3 regions of the Nocardioides sp. NPDC047086 genome follow, and region 1 is predicted to be linked to each of the others. Evidence: predicted binding sites of a transcription regulator. Region 1 holds the regulator's gene; each other region holds the start of a gene.
What was found. Region 1 encodes LexA, which represses DNA repair genes until DNA is damaged. Its sites were predicted from a motif close to TCGAACANNTGTTCGA; they were not measured.

Region 1 (7,015 bases):
GGCCTCGACCGGATGTTCTGCCTCGAAGTCCTGGACTTCCCGTTCCGTACGCAGCATCTGGATCTCACGCTCGAAGTCGTCCGCCGAGCCGAAGGCCCGGTAGACGCTCGCGAAGCGCAGGTAGGCCACCTCGTCGAGCTCGCGCAGCGGCGCGAGGATCGCCAGCCCCACCTCGTTGCTGGGAACCTCCGCCAGCCCCTGGCTGCGCAGCGCCTGCTCGACCTCCTGGCCGAGGCAGGCGAGCTGGTCCTCGGTGACCGGGCGGCCCTTGCACGCCTTGCGTACGCCGTGCACCGCCTTGTCGCGGCTGAACGGCTCGGCGGCGCCGGAGCGCTTGGCCACCATCAGCTGCATCTGCTCGACGGTCGTGAACCGCTTCCCACACTCCTGGCAGACCCGGCGGCGCCGGATCTGGCCACCGTCCTCGGCCACGCGGGAGTCGAGCACCTTGGTGTCGCTGTGTCGGCAGAACGGACAGTGCACGGTCGAGCCCCTCTCGTGAGACCTGTGGATCCAGGCCGTCTCAACGGCGGCCCGAGCCTGTGGAACCTGTGGATATGAGCGTGAGTCCCTGTGGAACAACACCCCTGTCGCTGTGAACCATCCACCCGTTCATGTGAACTAGATGTGGATAACTACAGCGGTGTAACTACTAGATGTAGTGGTAACCGTACGCCCGCCCCCACGACGATGCAAGCGAGGGTCGGGTTTACCCGCGTGTCCGGCGTGTCGCCGGTCAAACACCGAAAGATTCCGGTTCAGCGGCGCCGGACTGGCCCGGATGAGTAAGAATGGCCCCCGTGACAAACATCTCCGGAGGAAATCGCGTCGGGTCGCGGAGAGGCACGCGCCCCAGAAGCGGTCCCCGGCCACCGTTCATCTTGCCTGCGATCGCGACACTTGCCTTCCTCATCATCTGGGGAGTGCTCGTGTGGGTCGCCGTCGGTTTCGGGGCCGACGCACGAGGAGGCGATTCCGGCGCCTGGGCGAAGCTCGCCATCGCGGCGGTCGTTGCAGTCGCCTGTCTCTTCCTGACGTTCACCTTCGCCGGGAAGGCCTGGCGGGCCCTCACCGGCACCCCGACGACGCCACCCGCCGACGACTACACCGGTAGCCACTCCAACGCCTACGTCGAGGAGCAGGACTACTCGGACCCGGCCTACCCCGACCAGACCTACGCCGATCAGACCTATTCCGATCAGGCGTACCCGGAGCAGGACTACTACGGCACCGGCCCCTACGGCTACGACGACACCGGCTCCTACGGCCGGCACAGCTCCGACACCGGGAGCCAGCCGCCCTACGGTGACACCACGAACCGCTCGGCCTACACCGACACCGGCTCCCAGTCGCCCTACGGCTACCCCAACAGCGATCAGGGCTACGGCACCACCGGCAGTCGAGCCGCCTACGGCGCCTCGTCCTACCAACCGCCGACCAGCCCGCCGCCCGCCCAGCCGTCCTACTACTCCAGCCCGCCGACGCCGACCTCGACGCCGCAGAGCACCCCGAGGTACGCCCCGCAGGGATACAGCTCGGACAGCTACCCGGCCCAGCAGGCCGGCTCGGCGCAATATCAGTCCGGTGCCTATCCGGCCCCGGCCGGCTACGGCCAGACCGGCTCGCGGGCTCGACCGACCGAGGATCCCGCCGCGACCCAGGCGATGCCCACCCAGCGCCAGCCCCAGGACCCGCCGGTCCAGCCGGACGACGAGTGGCCGCCGCGGCACGGCACTCGCAACAAGCAGTGGCCGCCGGCCGAGCCGGACAGCCCCTACCGCGGGCGCCACTGACCCGGATACGCGAGAGTGCTGCAGACGCTTCCCATCCTCTGCAGCACTCTCACTCTTTCCCCGGTAGCCGGCTGCCAGGGGTCGAAGGAGCAGCCGGACATCTGTGGCGACGCCCTACGGCGCGGTCGGAATGATCAGGGTCTGGCCGGACACGAGCATCGAGGACTCGAGAGAGTTGAGTTCCTTGATCGTCTGCTCCATCTCCCGAATCGAAGCGTCGGTCCCGGCGACGGCCTTCGAGGAGACATCCCAGAGCGTGTCGCCATCGCCGACGACCATCGTGTGGGCGGCGGGGGCGGGGCCACGAAATCCGGCATCGGTGTCGCCACTGTTCTCCACCGCGAACGCCACCCGCGCGCCGATCAGCGCGATCCCGAAGAGCACGACGAGCGCGAATGCGAACACGACGACTCGTCCGCGACGGGTGAGCCGCACGGTCGAGCGGCGCACCTCCGGCACCGGACGCGGCGGCTCGGCTACGGGCAGCACATAGACGGTTGCACTCATCTCACGGCCTCCTGATCACAAGTCTCTCGATCACGTGTTCGATCGAGCACATGTTCGAAGGTAGATCACGTGTTCGAACAACGCAAGTAGCGACCCCAGGAATTTTCGAACGCCGACACGCGCTGCCTGCGACGTCGAACAAATGTTTGATGTCGTGGTGCCAGAGGGACTAATGTGATGACATGACCACGCAGAAGACAGGCACCGGATCAGGCGGTTCGAAGAAGAGCCGCGTCCGCGAGCTGCCCGACGGGCCGCCGGACGCGACCGGGCTCACGCCGCGTCAACAGCGCATCCTCGCTCACCTGCGCGACAGCATCGAGCAGCGCGGCTACCCGCCCAGCATGCGCGAGATCGGCGCCGCGGTCGGGCTGACCAGCACCAGCAGCGTCGCCCACCAGCTCCGTGCCCTGGAGCAGCGTGGTCTGATCCGCAAGGACCCGAAGCGACCGCGCGCTCTCGAGGTCTTCCTTCCGGAGGTGATGGCCCACCGCAAGGCCATGTCCGGCGAGCCCGAGGAGACCAGCACAGCCGAGGCGACGATCACCGCCGAGGCCGACATCAACCCCAACCCCGCCGCCGCCATGGTCCCCCTGGTCGGGCGGATCGCGGCCGGTGGTCCGATCCTGGCCGAGGAGACCTCGAGCCAGCAGAGCGTCGAGGACGTCTTCCCGCTGCCCAAGCAGCTGGTCGGCAACGGCGACCTCTTCCTGCTCTCGGTCACCGGTGACTCGATGGTCGACGCGGCCATCTGCGACGGTGACTTCGTGGTCGTGCGCCAGCAGCCGACCGCTGAGAACGGCGAGATCGTGGCCGCGCTGATCGACGGCGAGGCGACGGTCAAGACGCTCTCCCGCAAGGACGGCAAGGTCTGGCTGCTGCCGCACAACGCTGCGTACGAGCCGATCGACGGGACGCACGCGAGGATCCTCGGCAAGGTGACGGCGGTCCTGCGCAGCCTCTGAGCCCCGTGCCATACCTCCCGGAACCACTCCGGGAACTCTGCGTGAACTGCAGCCGCCGACCCATGACAGGGCCGGCGGCTGCGTCGTTCCCTACTGCGTGACCCAGACGCAGATCGACCGCCGCACCCTCATCGCCGCCGGGCTGGCGACCGCCGCCGGAGCCGTCGCGCTTCCCGATCCCGCCGAGGCCGCCAGCGGCTCGCTCAACCACTTCCAGCACGGCGTCGCCTCCGGCGACCCGCTCCCGGACCGCGTCGTCATCTGGACCCGGGTCACGCCGACGGCGGATGCGACTCCGGGGTCCGGGCAGGGCGAGGAGGTCCTGGTCCGCTGGGAGGTCTCCCCCACCGCGGACTTCGGCCGCGTCACCGCGAAGGGATCCCAGCAGACGGGTCCCGACCGCGACCACACCGTGAAGCTCGATGTCACCGGCCTGGCCCCGGAGAGCTGGTACTTCTACCGCTTCACCTACAACGGCCAGGCCAGCCGCGTCGGTCGCACCCGCACCGCTCCGGCCGCCGACGCGGCCCCCGAGAACGTACGTTTCGGGGTGGTCTCCTGCTCCAACCTGCAGGCCGGCTGGTTCGCCTCCTACCGCCACCTGGCCGCCCGTGACGACCTGCACGCGATCATCCACCTGGGCGACTACATCTACGAGTACGCGCCCGGCGAGTACGGCTACGGCATGGCGAACGAGGACGTCCGGCCGCACGAGCCCGCCAACGAGCTGCACACGCTGGCCGACTACCGGATCCGGCACGCGCAGTACAAGCGCGACGTCGACCTCTCCGCCGCCCACGCCCGGCTGCCCTGGATCGTCACCTGGGACGACCACGAGTCGGCCAACGACGCCTGGCTGCTGGGTGCCGAGAACAACGAGCCCGGCGAGTACGACTGGATCGACCGCAAGACCAACGCCAACCAGGCCTACGACGAGTGGATGCCGCTGCGCGTGAGCGGAACCGCCACGGTGGAGACCCGCGATCATCTCCACGACCGCATCTACCGGCGGCTGCGGTTCGGCACCCTGCTCGAGCTGAGCATGCTCGACCTGCGCTCCTACCGCTCCGAGCAGGTCGCCCGCACCGAGCTCGCCGAGGTCGACGACCCCGACCGCACCATCACCGGCGACGAGCAGCTGGCCTGGCTCAAGGACGGCCTGCTCACCGACGCCCGGTGGAAGATCGTCGGCAACCCGGTGATGATCGCGCCGGTCACCTTCGGCGCGCTCCCGAAGAGCCTGATCGCCCCGGTCAACGACGTCACCGGCCTGCTACCCGACAACGGCGTCGCCTACAACGTCGACCAGTGGGACGGCTACACCGCCGACCGCACCGAGCTGTTCGAGCACATCCGCGACAACGCGATCACCGACACCGTCTTCGTCACCGGCGACATCCACTCCGCGTGGGCCTGCGACCTGCCGTACGACTCCGCCGTCTACCCGCTCGGCAAGACCGCCGGCGTCGAGCTCGTGGCCACCTCGGTGACCTCGAACAACCTCAAGGACATCCTCGGCGCGCCGCGCCGCACGGTCAGCGTCACGGTCGAGAACATCATCAGGACCGCCAACCGCCACGTCCGCTACCTCAACTTCGACGACCACGGCTACTCCGTCCTCGACGTGACCCGCAACCGCGCCCAGATGGACTGGTACGTCATCGGCGAGCGCAAGGACGCCGACACCACGGCCACCTGGACCAGGTCGTACGCCACGGCAACCGGAAGCAACCGGCTCCATCACGTAACGCAGCCCGTCTAGGCCGTGTCCCCCGGACACAGCGGCGCTCTGCGCTTAGACTGCCCAGGTCTGCCTTCCCGAACGTCTGGTACCTCATGCGAAACATTGCCCGCCGGATCAACCGCAAACAGCGCTCCCTCGTCTTGATCGCAGGCATGGTCGCGGCGACGTTCTTCGCCACCATGCCCGCAACCGGGTCGACGCCGGCGTCCTCGGTGAGGACCGGCGGTGACACCAGCGCCGAGCAGCCGGTGACCGAGAAGGCGGCCCGGGAGGCGCTCGCCGCGGCCAAGAAGATCAAGCGCAACCAGTCGGTGCGCGGCGCCCGCCAGGTCGTGCCCGGGCGGCACGTCGCCGGCCGGCCCGACGCGACCATCGCGCTGGCCGACCTGTGGAAGGCCAAGGACGCCCTGGACGGCTCCAACAAGGCCGCAGCGCGTGAGCTGCTCGCCCGCCCGCGCACCGCGACCCAGACCTGCAGCGACGTGGTCTGCGTCCACTACTCGCCGGGCAAGGGCGGCGACCGCGCCTCGGCGGCGTACGCGACCCAGGTCCGTGACGTGGTCACCAAGGTCCACAACCTCTACGTGCAGGCCGGCTACCGCAAGCCCGCGCCCGACAAGGCGGTCACCCCCGGCAAGGTCGACATCTACCTGGAGAACCTCTACGACGAGGGCTACTACGGCTACTGCGCGCCCGAGACGAAGGTCTCCAAGACCGCCGCCACCGCCTACTGCGTCCTCGACAACGACTACGCCACCAGCGAGTACGGCTCGTACAACACGCCCACCGAGAACCTCCGGGTGACCGCGGCCCACGAGTACTTCCACGCCGTCCAGTTCGCCTACGACGCCGGCGAGGACCGCTGGATGATGGAGTCGACAGCGACCTGGGTCGAGGACGAGGTCTACGACAGCATCAACGACAACCGGCAGTACCTCGGCTACGGCCAGCTCGAGGACCAGCGCAAGCCGCTGGACAACTCCAGCGCCTCCAACCTCGGCATCTACGGCAACTGGATCTTCTTCCGCTACCTGTCCGAGCGCTTCGCGAAGGAGCGGGGGACCCTGCCGGAGGTGGTCCTCTCGATCTGGAACCGGGCGCCGTCGACCTATTCCACCACCGCCGTCCGCCAGGCGCTCGCCGCCCGCGGCACCACGCTGAAGCTGGAGTACACCCGCTTCGCCGCCGCCAACCTGGCGCCTTCGAAGAGCTACAGCGAGGGCGGCGCCTACTACCCGCCGGTCTACGACGGCCGCACCGCGCTGCCCGCCAAGCGACAGACCGTCGATGGCAAGTTCACCCTCAAGCACCTGACCTACGCCTCCCAGCGCCTCGTCCCGAAGAAGGTCGGGAAGGGCTGGAAGCTGCGGGTCAAGGTCGATGTGGCCCGGCCCAACGCCAACGGCGCCGTGGTCAGCGTGTTCCGCACCGACGGCACCCGCGGCGTCTACTACCTCAAGCCCAACAGCAAGGGCATCGCCACCAAGACCATCGAGGGCTTCTCCTCCAAGCGGATCCGCAAGGTCGAGGTCACCTTCGCCAACGCGAGCAGCAACTTCAAGTGCGGCCAGGGCACCGCGTTCTCCTGCCACGGCGTCGCGACGCCCGACAAGGCCACCCACCGCTGGTGGGCCAAGACCTACCGCTGAGCGCGAAACCACGCCGAGTCGGCTCGTCATGACGAGCCGACTCGGCGTGGTTCTCGGTCAGACAGAGGCTGACTCGGAGAGTCGCTTCAGAGCCTGACGCACGATGGCGGGGTCGGTCGTGGCCCACATCGGCGGCAGGCTGGCCTTGAGGAAGCCGCCGTAGCGGGCGGTGGCCAGGCGGGCGTCCAGCACGGCCACCACACCCCGGTCGGAGGTGGTGCGGATCAGCCGGCCGGCTCCCTGCGCGAGCAGCAGCGCGGCATGGGTGGCGGCGACCTGCATGAACCCGTTGCCGCCGGCCTTGTCGGCCGCCTGCTGCCGGGCCGACATCAGCGGGTCGTCGGGCCGCGGGAACGG
Region 2 (7,015 bases), on a different contig from region 1:
ATCGCCCTGCTCACCCCGGCGTGGCTGCCCAGCCCGAACGTCTCCCTTCCCGGCCTGGGCCCGGGCGACGGCGACGGCCCCCTGCGCGTGATCAACCCGACCGTCGGGCTCTACGACGACCTTCGCCGCCAGAGCGACCAGGTGATGGTGTCGGTGACGCCCGTCTACGGCGACACCGAGACGCCGCCGTCCTATCTGCGTGTCGGAGCCCTGACCAAGTTCACCGGCACGGAGTGGACCTCCGGCAACCGCGACGTGCCCTCCGACCACAGCGGCGTGGCCACCTTCGAGCCGCCGATGTCCGACGCGAGCCTGCTGGGCGATCCCACGACCTACCAGCTCAGGGCGAGCGCGAAGTTCCAGTCGACCTGGCTCCCGATCTTCACCCACCCGCTCGAGGTCACGGCCAGGGGGCCGTGGCGCTACGACGAGGACACCCTCGACTTCATGTCCACCGAGGGCAGGGACCAGACCGTCGCCGGACAGAGCTGGCGGATGACGGCCGCTCCCGTCGAGCCGTCCCAGGAGCGCCTCCTCGCCGCCGGCGAGCCCGGCGTCGGTGCGCCACCGGGCATGACCGACCTGCCGCTGCTCCCCGACCGGATCGAGGAGATCGCCCTCGAGCGGACCGCCGGCCAGGACCGGCCGTTCGCCAAGGCGGTCGCTCTGCAGAACTGGTTCCGCCACAGCGGCGAGTTCACCTACAGCCTGGAGCGCGACGTCGGCACCGACAGCGCGGCGCTGCTGGACTTCCTGACCGACAACAAGGTCGGCTACTGCCAGCAGTACGCCACGGCCATGGCCGTGCTCGCCCGCGAGCTCGGCATCCCGGCCCGGGTCGCCTTCGGCTTCCTCAGTGGCGACCAGGACGAGGACGGCGTGTGGCAGTTCCGCGGTCGCGACCTGCACGCCTGGCCCGAGCTGTGGTTCGAGGACATCGGCTGGATCCGCTTCGAGCCGACCCCGGCGGCCGCCGACACCAGCGAGCCCGGCTACACCACCGGCGCGCTGAGCAACGCCCGCAACGAGCCCCAGGCTCCGGTGCCGAGCGCCGGCACGAGCGTCGCGCCGGCGCCCAACCGGCCGCAGCGCGAGGAGCCCGACACCCCCGAGGTCGCCGACACCGGCACCGAGGAGTCCAACGCCGGCGCCGTCTGGACCGGTCTCGGGATCATCGGCCTGGTCGGCCTGGTCGCGCTGGCGGCCCCGGCCGTGATCCGGCGCCGGCGGCGGGCGACGCGGCTCGGAGGCGACGCCGAGGCCGGCTGGCGCGAGCTGGGTGACACCGCGATCGACCTCGGTCTGCCCTGGTCCGGGACCCGCTCGCCGCGGGAGGAGGCCACCAGCCTGGCCCCGCATCTGCAGGGACGCGAGCCGATGCTCGCACTGCAGCGGATCGTCGCCGCTGTCGAGCGCAACCGCTACGCGGAGCATCGCGGGGCCGCGGCGGTCAGGGAGGACGTACGCCTGGTCTCGGCCGCGCTCAGGGAGCATGCCGACAGGCGTGCCCGGCGCCGGGCACGCCTGTGGCCGGCGTCGGTCTTCCGCCGCCCCTCGGCACCAGCCACCGACGGGCCGGTTGCCCGGTCCGAGCGGGAGCTGATCTCGTCCTAGAGGCGGGACCTCTCAGAGGTCGTTGTCTCAGAGGTCGTTGTCGCGGCGGCGCTGCTTCCAGCGCTCGCTGGCCCGGTCGAAGAACGAGCTGCGGGGAGTGTGTTCCCCGTCCTCCTCCTCGACCGCGGCAGCACCACGAAGAGCGGTGAGCAGCACGGAGGTCGAAGCCAGCATCACCAGGAAGCCGACCACCCCGACGATCCACATCCGTGAGATCACACCGGTCATCAGCAACGCGACTCCACCGGCGAGCACGATGCCCGCGATGACCGCGTGTCGACGTTGGGCACGGCGTAGGGCCGTGCCTCGGAGGGCGGAGGCGAACTTCGGGTCCTCCGCCGAGAGCGCGCGCTCCATCTGCTCGAGCAGGCGAAGCTCCTCTTCCGAGAGTGGCACCGTACCTCCCATGTCCTGTTGGGGCATCTCCAAGTCTAGGCTGGCCACCCTGAAGGCGGTAGTAAGCCCAGAAAATTCTTGCCCCTTGACGTTCTGCCACATGGCACAACCTGGTCCGATTGTGTCAAGCGAACAGGCAGTTGCGTCAACCCCGGCCCTGATCGAGCAGGCTCGCGCGGCGGACGAGGGTGGATCCGAAGCGTTCGGCGACCTGGTCGATGGCCCGGTCGGCCTCGGACCAGCCCCGCTCCCGCTCGCCGAGCAGCAACTGTCGGTCGGTGCCCTCCCGGGCGACCAGGTGCTCGACCCGGACCCCGACCAGGCGCAGTGCCCGGCCCCGGAGATCGAGCTCGTCGTAGAGGCGGACCGCGGCGGCGTGGACCTCCTGGGTGACGTCGGTGGGATCGGGCAGCGTGCGGGAGCGCGAGATGGTCTTGAAGTCGGTGAACCGAACCGTCAGCGCGATCGTGCGGCCGACCGTGCCGGCTCGCCGCATCCGCCGGGTGACGCGGGCCGAGAGGCGCAGCAGCTCACGGACGATGTCCTCGCGGTCGCCGAGGTCGTGGCCGAAGGTCTCCTGGGCGCCCGTGGAGCGGTCGGGCAGGTCGGGACCCAGCCGCCCGGTCAGCTCGCGCCGGTCGGTGCCGGTCGCGAGCCGGTGCAGGTGGCCGCCGAGGCGGTGCCCGAGGATCTGGTGGAGGGTCGGCACCGGGGTGCGGGCGATGTCGCCCACCGTCTCGAAGCCGAGCCGCCGCAGCCGCGTCCGGGTGCTCGGGCCGACTCCGTAGAGCTCACCGACGTCGAGCGGATGCAGGAATTCCGGGATCTCCTCCGGCCGGACGACCACGACGCCGTCGGGCTTCGCCTTGCGGCTGCCGACCTTGGCCACGCTCGGGGTCGCCGCGACACCGACCGAGCAGGTGATGCTCAGCTCCTCGGCGATCTGACCCCGGATCCGGTGGGCGATCTGTTCGGGGCTGCCGAAGAGCCTGGTCGCTCCCTGTACGTCGAGGAACGCCTCGTCGACACTGACCACCTCCACCAGCGGGGTGGCGCGGCGGAAGATCTCGCGAACCTGATGGGAGACCTCGGCGACCTCACCGAAGTCGAGGCGGACCGAGACGAGCTGAGGACACAGCCTCCTCGCCATCGAGCCGGGCATCGCGGCACGGACCCCGTAGGCGCGCGCCGGGTAGTTGGCGCAGGTCACCACGCCACGTGCATGTCCCCCGACCACCACCGGCTGGTCCCAGAGCTCGGGCTGATGTCTGATCGCCACAGACACGAAGAAGGCGTCCATGTCGACATGGAGGATCGGGGTGGCCTCCGGAGCGCTAGCGGAGGAGGTCACCCCGATCCTCCAAGGACGCGGACAAGCGCTGACTCGGCGAAGCGAAGCGAGCTAACCGCGAAGCGAAGCGAGCACGTGCAGCTGGGTCGCGAACGGCAAGTAGTCGGCGCGAGTCGATGCCCGCTGCTCGAGATCGACCAGAGCGGAGGTCGCCGCAGGATCGACATCGAGCAGCGACCCCGGAACGTGATCCACGAAGACGCGTACGCCCCGAACGTCCCCGACCTCGAAGCCGGTCGCCTCGAGCAGCCCGGTGACCTCGTCGAGAGCGAAGCGGCGACCGGAGCGCCCCTGCGGAGCGGTGTCGTCGAGGAGCTCGGCGGCCTGCGCGAAGTGGCCGGCCAGGGCACGGGAGAGGACGGCGGCGGTGCGCTGGGCGACCAGCAAACTGAGCGTGCCGCCGGGACGGAGCACCTCGCGGATCCCCGCCAGTGCCGCCGCAGGGTCGGGAACGACCTCGAGGACACCGTGGCACAGCGCCACGTCGGCGCCGCCGGGATCGGCCACGTCGGAGAGTGCGGCCAGGTCACCCTGGCGTGCGTCGACGGAGACACCGGCCTCGCGGGCGCGACGGTCGAGCGCGGCCAGCGCGTCGGGGCTGGGGTCGACGACGGTGACCCGGTGGCCGAGCCCGGCGACGCGTACGGCAGAGGTGCCGGTGCCGCCGCCGATGTCGAGGACGTCGAGCGGGCCTCCGGCCAGGACCGGGTCGAGCGCGTCCCAGACGGCGACGGTCCGGGCGCCTGCCCGACGACTGGTGGAAGCGGAGCCAGCTGACATGGGGCCAAGCGTAGGCCCTGTGTCCACGGCATCTGAATCAGCCCACGAGGCGGTCGTGACGGAGTGGAGTGGCCGCAGAGGTGTGGGCCATCAGCCCGAGCGACTCCTCGACGACGGCGAGGAACCGGTCGGCGTCACGCACCTGCTCGTCGGCCTCCTCGGCGGTGACCGCCCGGATCGAGCCGGCCTCCGCGGCGGCGCGCTTGGCGGCCCCGGCGGCGAAGTAGTCGGCCCACTCGGAGAGCTCGGGCGCGACCTTCTTGAGGCGGACCCAGGCGTTCCACGGACGACGGCGACCGGCGCTCGCGGCCTCGACGGGATCGGTGCGGGCGGCGATCAGCGCGGCGGCGGCTTGGAGTGCGGCGACGTGAGCGATGGCGTACCTGCTCGGCACGTCGTCGGCCACGATCGCCTCCGCGAGGGTCTCGGTGGCGCGGAAGAGGTAGTTGTGCGTCGTCGCCGGCAACAGATGCATCGGGTCGTCCTAACTCGCTCACGGTCGACCCCGCAGTGGACGGCTCCGGCGGGCGTCGGGGGTCGAGGACGACGCCCGCCAGAGCCTGGGTGTTCGAACATTTGTTCGAACACGAGATCAAACTACACCCCGCCACCGACAGTCACAAGACGTTTCGGTGGCGGGGCGTGTCGATCGGTGCTGCGGTCGCTCAGTCGTCGGCGACGGCGCCGCGGATGCGGTGCGGCGGGTGGATGTAGCGGGTGTTGGCCGGCAGCCACATGACCACCAGCAGCCCCGCGGCGATGACGATCGCGATCGCGGTCAGCACGCTGATGATCACCGGCGGGCCGGTCAGGATGCCACCGACGCTGGCCACCGCGGAGATGAAGACCAGGAAGGTGATCACGATGCGGGCCCACTCGAAGCCGTTGCGAAGGAAGACCGTGAGCACGCCGAGCATGATGGCCATCACGCCGAACAGGGTGATCGCAGGGGCGATGAACGCCGGCGCGCTGACCCGGTTGTCGTTGGGCGGGTTGATGAGGGCCTCGAGCCCCTCGGTCTCCAAGATGCGCTTGGCCGAGGCGTTGCCCTCCGCCCACGCGCGCACCAGGTCGTCGGAACGCAGCACCATCACCACGACCACGACGGCGCTGAACGCGATCAGACCGACGATCAGCCGAACCGCCCACGTCATCTCCCGCGGCACGGGCTCAGCAGCGAGGGCTGCCACCTCGACGGTGGCTTCCGGGTCCTCGCTCACGACCACACCTTCGTTCTCGTCGGGTGTCGTCATGGTCATCCGGTCTCCTTGCGACGTGGGGGGAACTCTGCGTTGATCAGCCCATTCTGCCGTACGGGGCACAACGGAGGTAAATACGGGATCGCGTGCGCTCGGTCTCGGGCCGGGTCCTGGCCGTCGGTGCCGTACGCCAAGATGTCTCCATGGAATCTCTAGCGCTGACCTTCTCCAGCGGGTGGGCCAGTGGCATCAACGCCTACCTGGTCGTGCTGGTGCTCGGCGTCGTGCAGCGTACGACAGGGGCCGAGGAGATCCCTGACGTGCTCGGCACCTGGCCGGTGCTGGCGGCCGCGGGGTTGATGTTCGCGATCGAGTTCGTCGCCGACAAGGTGCCCTACATCGACTCGACGTGGGACTCGATCTCCACGGTGATCCGGCCCACGATCGGCGCCATCATCGGTGTCCTGATCGCCGGTGAGGCCGACTCGCTCAACGCTGCCGTCGCCGGCGTCGTGGGCGGCACCTCCGCGCTGATGTCCCACCTGGTCAAGGCCAGCGAGCGGCTGGCGGTCAACTCCTCCCCCGAGCCGGTCTCCAACTCGGTGGTCAGCCTGGCCGAGGACGGGCTCGTCCTCGGCGTGGTCTGGTTCGCGACCGAGCACCCGCTGGCCGCCGCCGGTGTCGCCGCGGTCCTGCTCGTCGCCGGCCTGGTGCTGGTGTATCTCATCGTCCGCACCGTTCGCGGAGGCTGGCGCAGGCTGACCCGGCGAGGGAGACGAGGCGCCCCACCGCCGGAAGGACCGTCCGACGGCACCACCAAGCCCTACCCCGTCTCGTGACGAACGTTGTCGTCCTCGGGGGCGGGTACGCCGGGATGGCCAGCGCCGCCCGGCTGGCCAAGCTCGGTCACTCGGTGACCCTTCTCGAGGCCTCCGGTCAGCTCGGCGGCGCGCTGGTGCCGGTGCGCGAGGAGGGGTTCACCTGGGACGCGTCGGCGACCTCGACCCTGCTGCCTGCGGTGATGCGTGACCTGTTCCGCAAGTCCGGTCGGCCCGCGGAGCGTGAGCTCGAGCTGGTGCCGATGGACGTCCTCCGCGAGCACCGGTTCTCCGACAAGACCTCGGTCTCGGTGCCCGGCAGCACCCGTGGCGCCCAGCTGGCCGCCTTCGACGCGCTCGGCCCGGGCTTGGGCCGGCAGTGGACCGACTACGTCGCCCGGTTCAGCGAGGACTGGGAGGTGCTGCGCCAGCACTACTTCGAGGTCCCGTGGGAGCCCTCGGCGCTCCCCTCGGCGGTGGCGGAGCGGTTCCGGTCGCGCGAGACCCTCCACAAGCGGCTGCGCAAGACGTTCAAGGACGAGCGGCTCCGGCTGGTCGCGGCGCACCCGTTCGTCGCGGCGGGGCAGGAGCTGCGTGACGTACCTGCCTGGGCGGGGCTGACCGCCTATCTCGAGCAGCGGTTCGGCGCCTGGCGGGTCGAGGGCGGGATGGGAGTGGTGGCCGAGGTGCTCGCCGCCCGGATGGCCACGCGCCGGGTCTCGGTGGAGACCGCGACCCACGTGGAGGACATCGTCGTGCGCGACGGGAGGGCGGTCGCGGTCAGCACCACGTCCGGGGAGATCGACCTCGGCGCCGACGGAGCGGTCGTGGTCGCCTTCGACCCGCGCTCGCTGCCG
Region 3 (7,015 bases), on a different contig from region 1:
GCCCCGAGCCGTCCTCGGTTTCCTGGGGCAGTTCGTGGTGTGGTTCGTGATCATCGCGGCCGGCGCGGTGATCCTCCTCGGTGTCGCCGTGCCGCGGCTCGTCGGAGGAGAGGCGTACACCGTGCTCAGCGGCTCGATGCGTCCCGGCATGCCGCCGGGGTCGCTGGTGGTCGTACGCCCGGTGCACCCGGCCACGCTCGGGATCGGGGACGTGATCACCTTCCAGCTCAGGTCGGGGGAGCCGACGGTCGCGACCCACCGCATCACCGGCATCGGCACGACCACCAAGGGCGAGCGGGTCTTCACCACCCGCGGCGACGCCAACGACGCCGAGGACGTGCGGCCGGTCCGGGCGGTGCAGGTGCGCGGGGAGCGCTGGTACTGGCTGCCCTACGTCGGCCATCTCAACTCGCTGTTGACCGGAGAGCAGCGCGCCATCACCCGACTGGTCGGCGCCGGGCCGCTCATCGGCTACGCGCTGGTGATGTTCGGTGGTTCGATCCGCGACCGCCGCCGGGAGCGAGCCGAGGAAGCGGAGGCGAGGCCATGAGAGCCGTACGTCTCCTGCTCGCGCTCCTGGTGATCTCCAGCCTCGCCGCAGCCGCGCCGGCGGCCGCGTCGACCGAGCCGGTGCAGCTGAGCAACGACGGCCGCACCTGGGGCGTCGACCTGCCCCGCCCGCTGTTCGAACCGGAGGTGCGCTGGGTGCCCGGCGACTCCCGGGAGGCCACCTTCTGGGTACGCGATGCGGGGGAGAGCCGCGGCGCGCTCACCGTGAGCGCCGACATCCGCGACGCCGACGGCCTGGTCGCCGAGGGTGCGATGAGCCTGCGGCTTCGCCGCGGGGACGGCCGGTGGCAGGAGGTACGCCCTGGTGACCGCGCCTCGCTGGGCTGGCTGGAACGGGGCAGCCAGGACCGGATCGGCGTCATCGCGACCTACGCACCGGCCTCCGGCAACGACACGATGGACAGGTCGCTCACGTTCAGTCTCGACGTACGTCTGACCGGGGAGGACGCGACCGGACCGGGCGGTGCCACGCCGCCCGGCGGCAACGGCAACGGCGACGGCAACGGCGACGGAGAAGGCGCGGGCGACGGGGGTCTGCTGCCCGACACCGGCAGCCCGGTGACGTGGTCGCTCATCGCCCTGGCCTCACTCCTCATCGGCGGGGGCACGGCCCTCGTCCTACGCAGCAAGCGAAAGGGAAGATCATGACCAGTCCACGACGGCGCCCGGGGGCAGCGCTACGGCGTGCGGTGAGGTCGGCGCGCGTACGCGCGCTGCTCGCGCTCGGCGTGGTCGTCTCGATCGGGGCGACCGGGACGTTGGCCTACTGGACCGACACGGTCGATGTCACCGGAGCCACGTTGACGACCGGCACCCTGGACCTCCAGGTCAACGGCGCCGACCCCTACACCGGCTTCACCGCGCTGAGTCTGACCGGCATGTATCCGGGGACCTCCTCGGCGGGCATCCTGACCGTGCAGAACGCGGGGTCGATCCCGCTGAGCTACACGATGACGAGCGCCTCCTCGACCAGCACGCTGGCCCCGCTCACGCTCAAGGTCACCGCCGACACCAGCGTGACCGACGACGGCACCTTGAACCAGACCTGCCCGGGCACGGCGCTCACCGGCACGGGCGGCCCGCTGCCCTCCTCCGGCATCGCGACCGCGCGTACGCTCCAGCCGGGCGCGTCGCAGACGCTCTGTCTGCAGGTGACGCTCGGCACCGACGCCCCCGACACCGCCCAGGGCCGTTCGAGCAACCTCACCTTCACCCTCACCGGGACCCAGCTGCCGTGACCCGACTGCAGCACCTCGCCGCCACCGCCGCCCGGCGGACGGGGGATCTCGCCCTCACCGTCGCCGCGGTGGCCGGCGTACTGTGCCTGCTTATCCTGCTCGCGGGACTGGCCTTCGACGTCCGCCCGCTCGTGTTCCGCTCGGGCTCGATGTCGCCGGCGATCCCGACCGGATCGCTGGCGCTCGCGGTGCCGGTCGACCACCACGAGATCGAGGTCGGCGACGTGGTCTCGGTGCCGTACGAGCGCACCCGGGTGACGCACCGGGTCGTCTCGATCGACCACACCGAGTCGAGCTCGCTGCTGCGGCTGCAGGGCGACGCCAACGACACCGCCGACCTGCGTCCCTACCAGGTCACCGCCGCCGACCGGGTCGTCTTCTCCGTGCCCCACCTCGGCGCAGCGATCGCCTGGCTCTCGCACCCGCCGGGGATCTTCGTGCTCGCCGGGTACGCGGCGCTGCTGCTGACGATCCTGATGCGCCGCCGGGCGAACCCGCCCGCCCCGAGCGCCCCCGTGGTCCCCGAGCCGCCGGAACCACCGCACCCCGCACCGGAGCCCGCCGAGGGCCGCCGGCTGCGCCGAGGACGGCTCGTGTTCGCCGTCCTCGTGCTCGCGTTCCTGGTGGGTACGGCGATGCCACCAACCTGGGCGGCCTGGACGGACCCGGTGGTCGTCACCGGCGGCACGCTGGGCACGACCAGCCTGGTCTCGCCGACCGCGGCGCCGTCCTCCGGCGGGGGCACCGGCAGCGCGACCGGCAACTGCCAGGCGCAGAACCAGGCGCTCGGCAGCACGATCACGCTGCGCTGGGAGGGCGTCGCGCCGGCGTCCGCTCCGCCGCTGGCGAGCTACGACTATCAGCTGCAGTTCTTCAACCGCGACACCAACCAGAACCAGGGTGCTGCGGTGACCGTCGCCCATGCCGGGGCCGCCGGCTCGAGGCAGGCGTATCAGCAGAACGCGACGACGCTGGGCAACCTGATCGGCCTCAACCTGCTCTCCAACACCCGGCTGCAGCTGCGGGTGCGCTCCCACCTCACCGGCAGCAGCTGGTACGGCGCGACGACCGTCCAGATCAACTTCTCCAGCAGCGCGGTGCTCGCCTTCGCCTCCTTCGAGTGCAACACCGCCTGAGCCGAGTTCCGTGCGGCCCTCACCCCGAACTACGCTGCCGAGGTGACTGCACCGACCATCGGCGTACTCGCTCTTCAGGGCGATGTCCGCGAACACCTGGCCACGCTGACCCGGCTGGGGGTCAAGACCCTTCCCGTACGCCGCCAGGCCGAGCTCGACACCTGCGACGGGCTCGTGCTGCCCGGTGGCGAGTCGACCACGATGTGGCGTCTGGCCAGGACCTTCGAGCTGCTCGACCCGCTCCGGGCGAGGGTGGCGGACAAGATGCCGGTCTTCGGCACCTGTGCCGGGATGGTGCTGCTCGCCGAGCGCCTGCTCGACGGTGCCGAGGGTCAGGAGACGATCGGCGGCCTGGACATCACGGTGCGTCGCAACGCGTTCGGGCGCCAGACCGAGTCCTTCGAGACCGACCTGAGCGTCGCCGGGGTGGAGGAGCCGGTCCGAGCGGTCTTCATCCGCGCGCCCTGGGTCGAGGCGACCGGCCCCGAGGTGGAGGTGCTGGCGAGCGTGGCGGGCCACCCCGTCGCCGTACGCCGCCGGCATCTGCTGGCGACGTCCTTCCACCCCGAGGTCAACGGGGAGGACCGGCTGCACCGGCTCTTCCTCGACACCTGCTGGTGACGGTGACCGAGGCCACGTAGTTAGAATGGGCACCTGCTGCCCTGTGACGACTCCGGAGGCGGCTCGACAAGCACAGCGACGACGCGGGGCAAAGGACGGTTTTCAGATGAGCGGCCACTCCAAGTGGGCAACGACCAAGCACAAGAAGGCGGCGATCGACGCCAAGCGCGGCAAGCTCTTCGCCAAGCTCATCAAGACGATCGAGATCGCGGCCAAGACCGGCGGTCCCGACCCGGCCGGCAACCCGACCCTCTACGACGCGATCCAGAAGGCCAAGAAGCAGTCGGTCCCCAACGACAACATCGACCGTGCGGTCAAGCGCGGCGGTGGGCTCGACGGCGGCGGGGTCAGCTACGACACGATCATGTACGAGGTCTACGGCCCCCAGGGCGTCGCGCTCCTCATCGAGTGTCTGACCGACAACCGCAACCGGGCGGCCATGGAGGTACGCACCGCGGTCACCCGCAACGGCGGCACCATGGCAGACCCGGGCTCGGTCTCGCGGCTCTTCGACCGCAAGGGCGTCGTCGTCGTGGCGAAGGCGCAGGAGGGCAAGACGGTCACCGAGGACGACCTCCTCGAGGCCACCCTCGACGCAGGTGCCGAGGACGTCAACGACCTCGGTGAGTCCTTCGAGATCGTCTCCGACCCGTCCGATGTCGTCGCGGTCCGCACCGCGCTGCAGGACGCCGGCATCGACTACGACTCCGCCGAGGTCCAGTTCGTCGCGAGCATGGACATCCCCGTCGCCGACGCGCCGTCGGCCGAGAAGGTCTTCAAGCTCATCGACGCCGTCGACGACCTCGACGACGTCCAGAACGTCTACTCCAACGCCGACATCCCCGACGAGGTCATGGAGACCGTCGACGCCTGACCTCCCGCGCGCGCCGAGTCGGTCGAAACGGCGTGCCGAATCGTGCGTTGTGGGCGACGAAACTCTACTTTCGTCGCCCACAACTACATTCTCGGCACGCCCTACCTGATGATTCGGCGCGGGGTCTGTAGTCTGCGAACAGACGTTCGATGGAGGTGTGTGCGTGAGGGTGCTTGGGATCGACCCCGGCCTGACCCGGTGCGGGATGGGCGTGGTCGACGGCTCGCTCGGCCGCCCGCTGTCGATGGTGGACGTCGGTGTGATCCGTACGTCGGCCGACCTTCCGGTCTGGGAGCGGCTGGTGAGCATCGAGAAGGGGATCGACGCCTGGATCGAGGAGCACCGGCCCGACGCGGTCGCGATCGAGCGGATCTTCGCGCGCTCGAACGTCTCCACGATCATGGGTACGGCCCAGGCCAGCGGGCTGGCGATGGTCTGCGCCGCGAGACGCGGTCTCCCGGTCGCCCTGCACACACCCTCGGAGGTCAAGGCAGCCGTCTCCGGCAACGGCCGGGCCGACAAGGCCCAGGTGACCGCGATGGTGACCCGCATCCTGCGGCTCCCGACCCCGCCGAAGCCGGCCGACGCCGCCGACGCGCTCGCGCTGGCCATCACCCACCAGTGGCGCGGAGGCGCCCAGAACCGCATCGAAGCCGCGCTCGCGGCTGCTGGAAGGACAAAGAAGTGATCGCGTCCGTGCGCGGCAAGGTCGCCGCAGTCAGTCTCTCCACCGCCGTCGTCGAGGTCGGCGGGATCGGCATCGAGCTGCTCTGCACGCCCAACACGCTGGCCACGCTCCGCACCGGGGAGGAGGCACACCTGCCGACCAGCCTGGTCGTGCGCGAGGACTCGCTGACCCTGTTCGGTTTCACCGACACCGACGAACGCACCCTCTTCGAGCTGCTCCAGACCGCCTCCGGCGTCGGCCCGAAGCTCGCCCAGGCGATGCTCGCCGTCCTCTCGCCCGACGGCATCCGCCTGGCCATCGCGGGCGAGGACGCCAAGACCCTCACCAAGGTCCCCGGCATAGGCCAGAAGGGCGCCCAGCGGATCATCCTGGAGCTCAAGGACAGGATCGGCGCGCCCACCGGCACCGCCTCCGCACCGGCCGCCGTCCAGCCGGGCGCCGCACCTTGGCGCGACCAGGTGACCGAGGCCCTCATCGGCCTGGGCTACAACGCCAGGGACGCCGACAAGGCGGTCACCGCCATCGAGCCCGAGGCCGGCGACCAGGCCAACATCTCGCTGCTGCTCCGGGCGGCCCTGCGAACCCTCTCGAAGGCATAAGGACCCATGCACGAGGACGACCTGGACCGGGCCGAGGAGGACTACTTCTCCTCGCTCACCATTGCCGAGGCCGACGGCGACGACCGGGCTGTCGAGGCGGCGCTGCGTCCCAAGACCCTCGACGAGCTGATCGGCCAGCAACGCGTCCGCGAGCAGCTCGGCCTCGTCCTGGAGGCGGCCCGGCAGCGCGAGCGGGCCCCCGACCACGTACTCCTGTCCGGGCCGCCGGGACTCGGCAAGACCACGCTCGCGATGATCATCGCCGCGGAGATGTCGGCGCCGCTGCGGATCACGTCCGGCCCCGCGATCACCCACGCCGGCGACCTGGCCGCGATCCTGAGCGGCCTCAACGAGGGCGAGGTGCTCTTCGTCGACGAGATCCACCGGATGAGCCGTCCCGCCGAGGAGATGCTCTACCTCGCCATGGAGGACTTCCGGGTCGACGTGGTCATCGGCAAGGGGCCGGGCGCGACCGCGATCCCGATCGACCTGCCGCCGTTCACGCTGGTCGGCGCGACCACCCGCGCCGGACTCCTCCCCGGCCCGCTCCGGGACCGGTTCGGCTTCACCGGTCATCTGGAGCTCTACGACCCCCAGGACCTCGAGCTGATCGTGCGCCGCTCCGCGGGCCTGCTCGACGTCACCCTCATGGACGACGGCGCCGCCGAGATCGCCGGCCGCTCCCGAGGCACTCCACGGATCGCCAACCGGCTGCTGCGCCGCGTACGCGACTATGCCCAGGTCAAGGCCGACGGCACGGTCACCCAGCAGATCGCCGAGAAGGCGCTCGACCTCTACGAGGTCGACCCGCTCGGCCTGGACCGTCTCGACCTGGCCGTCCTCGACGCCCTGTGCCGCAGGTTCGGCGGCGGCCCCGTGGGCATCTCCACCCTCGCCGTCGCGGTGGGGGAGGAGCGCGAGACGGTCGAGGAGGTTGCCGAGCCCTTCCTGGTGCGCACCGGCTTCCTCGCACGTACGCCGCGCGGCCGGGTCGCGACCCCGGCCGCGTGGGAGCACCTCGGGCTGCCAGTACCGGCCAACGCCGAGGCTGCCGCGTGGTCCAAGGAAACGCTGTGGGATGAGGCCTGATTCACAGTCTTAACCAGGTGCCTGGTTAGACTTGCACGTCGCCGTGCGCCTGCCGGTGACCACTCAGACTGTCGGAGCCGAACCCCCGTGGAATTCCTTCCTTTTATCGTCATCATCGTCCTGTTCTACTTCCTGTTGATCAGGCCGCAGCAGAAGCGTGCGAAGCAGGCTCGTGAGCTCCAGCTCAACCTTCAGCCGGG

Region 2: a site for LexA is predicted at 4,710-4,725, ahead of ABZ796_RS12730 (SAV_6107 family HEPN domain-containing protein). Genes of this name have one in related genera too.
Region 3: a site for LexA is predicted at 4,574-4,589, ahead of ruvC (crossover junction endodeoxyribonuclease RuvC). Genes of this name have one in related genera too.

The regions. Positions count from the first base shown of each region.
Region 1 covers NZ_JBEYUV010000017.1:31,492-38,506, reverse strand. The annotation lists gene nrdR (transcriptional regulator NrdR) at 1-483, opposite strand, end outside; gene ABZ796_RS14125 (hypothetical protein) at 924-1,793, shown strand; gene ABZ796_RS14120 (LysM peptidoglycan-binding domain-containing protein) at 1,908-2,300, opposite strand; gene lexA (transcriptional repressor LexA) at 2,483-3,265, shown strand; gene ABZ796_RS14110 (alkaline phosphatase D family protein) at 3,363-5,027, shown strand; gene ABZ796_RS14105 (MXAN_6640 family putative metalloprotease) at 5,102-6,658, shown strand; gene ABZ796_RS14100 (ATP-dependent DNA helicase) at 6,716-7,015, opposite strand, start outside.
Region 2 covers NZ_JBEYUV010000014.1:96,973-103,987, forward strand. The annotation lists gene ABZ796_RS12710 (DUF3488 and transglutaminase-like domain-containing protein) at 1-1,614, shown strand, start outside; gene ABZ796_RS12715 (DUF3040 domain-containing protein) at 1,642-2,010, opposite strand; gene dinB (DNA polymerase IV) at 2,156-3,361, opposite strand; gene ABZ796_RS12725 (methyltransferase domain-containing protein) at 3,413-4,141, opposite strand; gene ABZ796_RS12730 (SAV_6107 family HEPN domain-containing protein) at 4,179-4,616, opposite strand; gene ABZ796_RS12735 (hypothetical protein) at 4,807-5,400, opposite strand; gene ABZ796_RS12740 (DUF4126 domain-containing protein) at 5,544-6,179, shown strand; gene ABZ796_RS12745 (NAD(P)/FAD-dependent oxidoreductase) at 6,176-7,015, shown strand, end outside.
Region 3 covers NZ_JBEYUV010000029.1:14,364-21,378, forward strand. The annotation lists gene ABZ796_RS19705 (signal peptidase I) at 1-550, shown strand, start outside; gene ABZ796_RS19710 (LPXTG cell wall anchor domain-containing protein) at 547-1,218, shown strand; gene ABZ796_RS19715 (SipW-dependent-type signal peptide-containing protein) at 1,215-1,808, shown strand; gene ABZ796_RS19720 (signal peptidase I) at 1,805-2,944, shown strand; gene pdxT (pyridoxal 5'-phosphate synthase glutaminase subunit PdxT) at 2,987-3,565, shown strand; gene ABZ796_RS19730 (YebC/PmpR family DNA-binding transcriptional regulator) at 3,672-4,439, shown strand; gene ruvC (crossover junction endodeoxyribonuclease RuvC) at 4,603-5,127, shown strand; gene ruvA (Holliday junction branch migration protein RuvA) at 5,124-5,726, shown strand; gene ruvB (Holliday junction branch migration DNA helicase RuvB) at 5,733-6,815, shown strand; gene yajC (preprotein translocase subunit YajC) at 6,903-7,015, shown strand, end outside.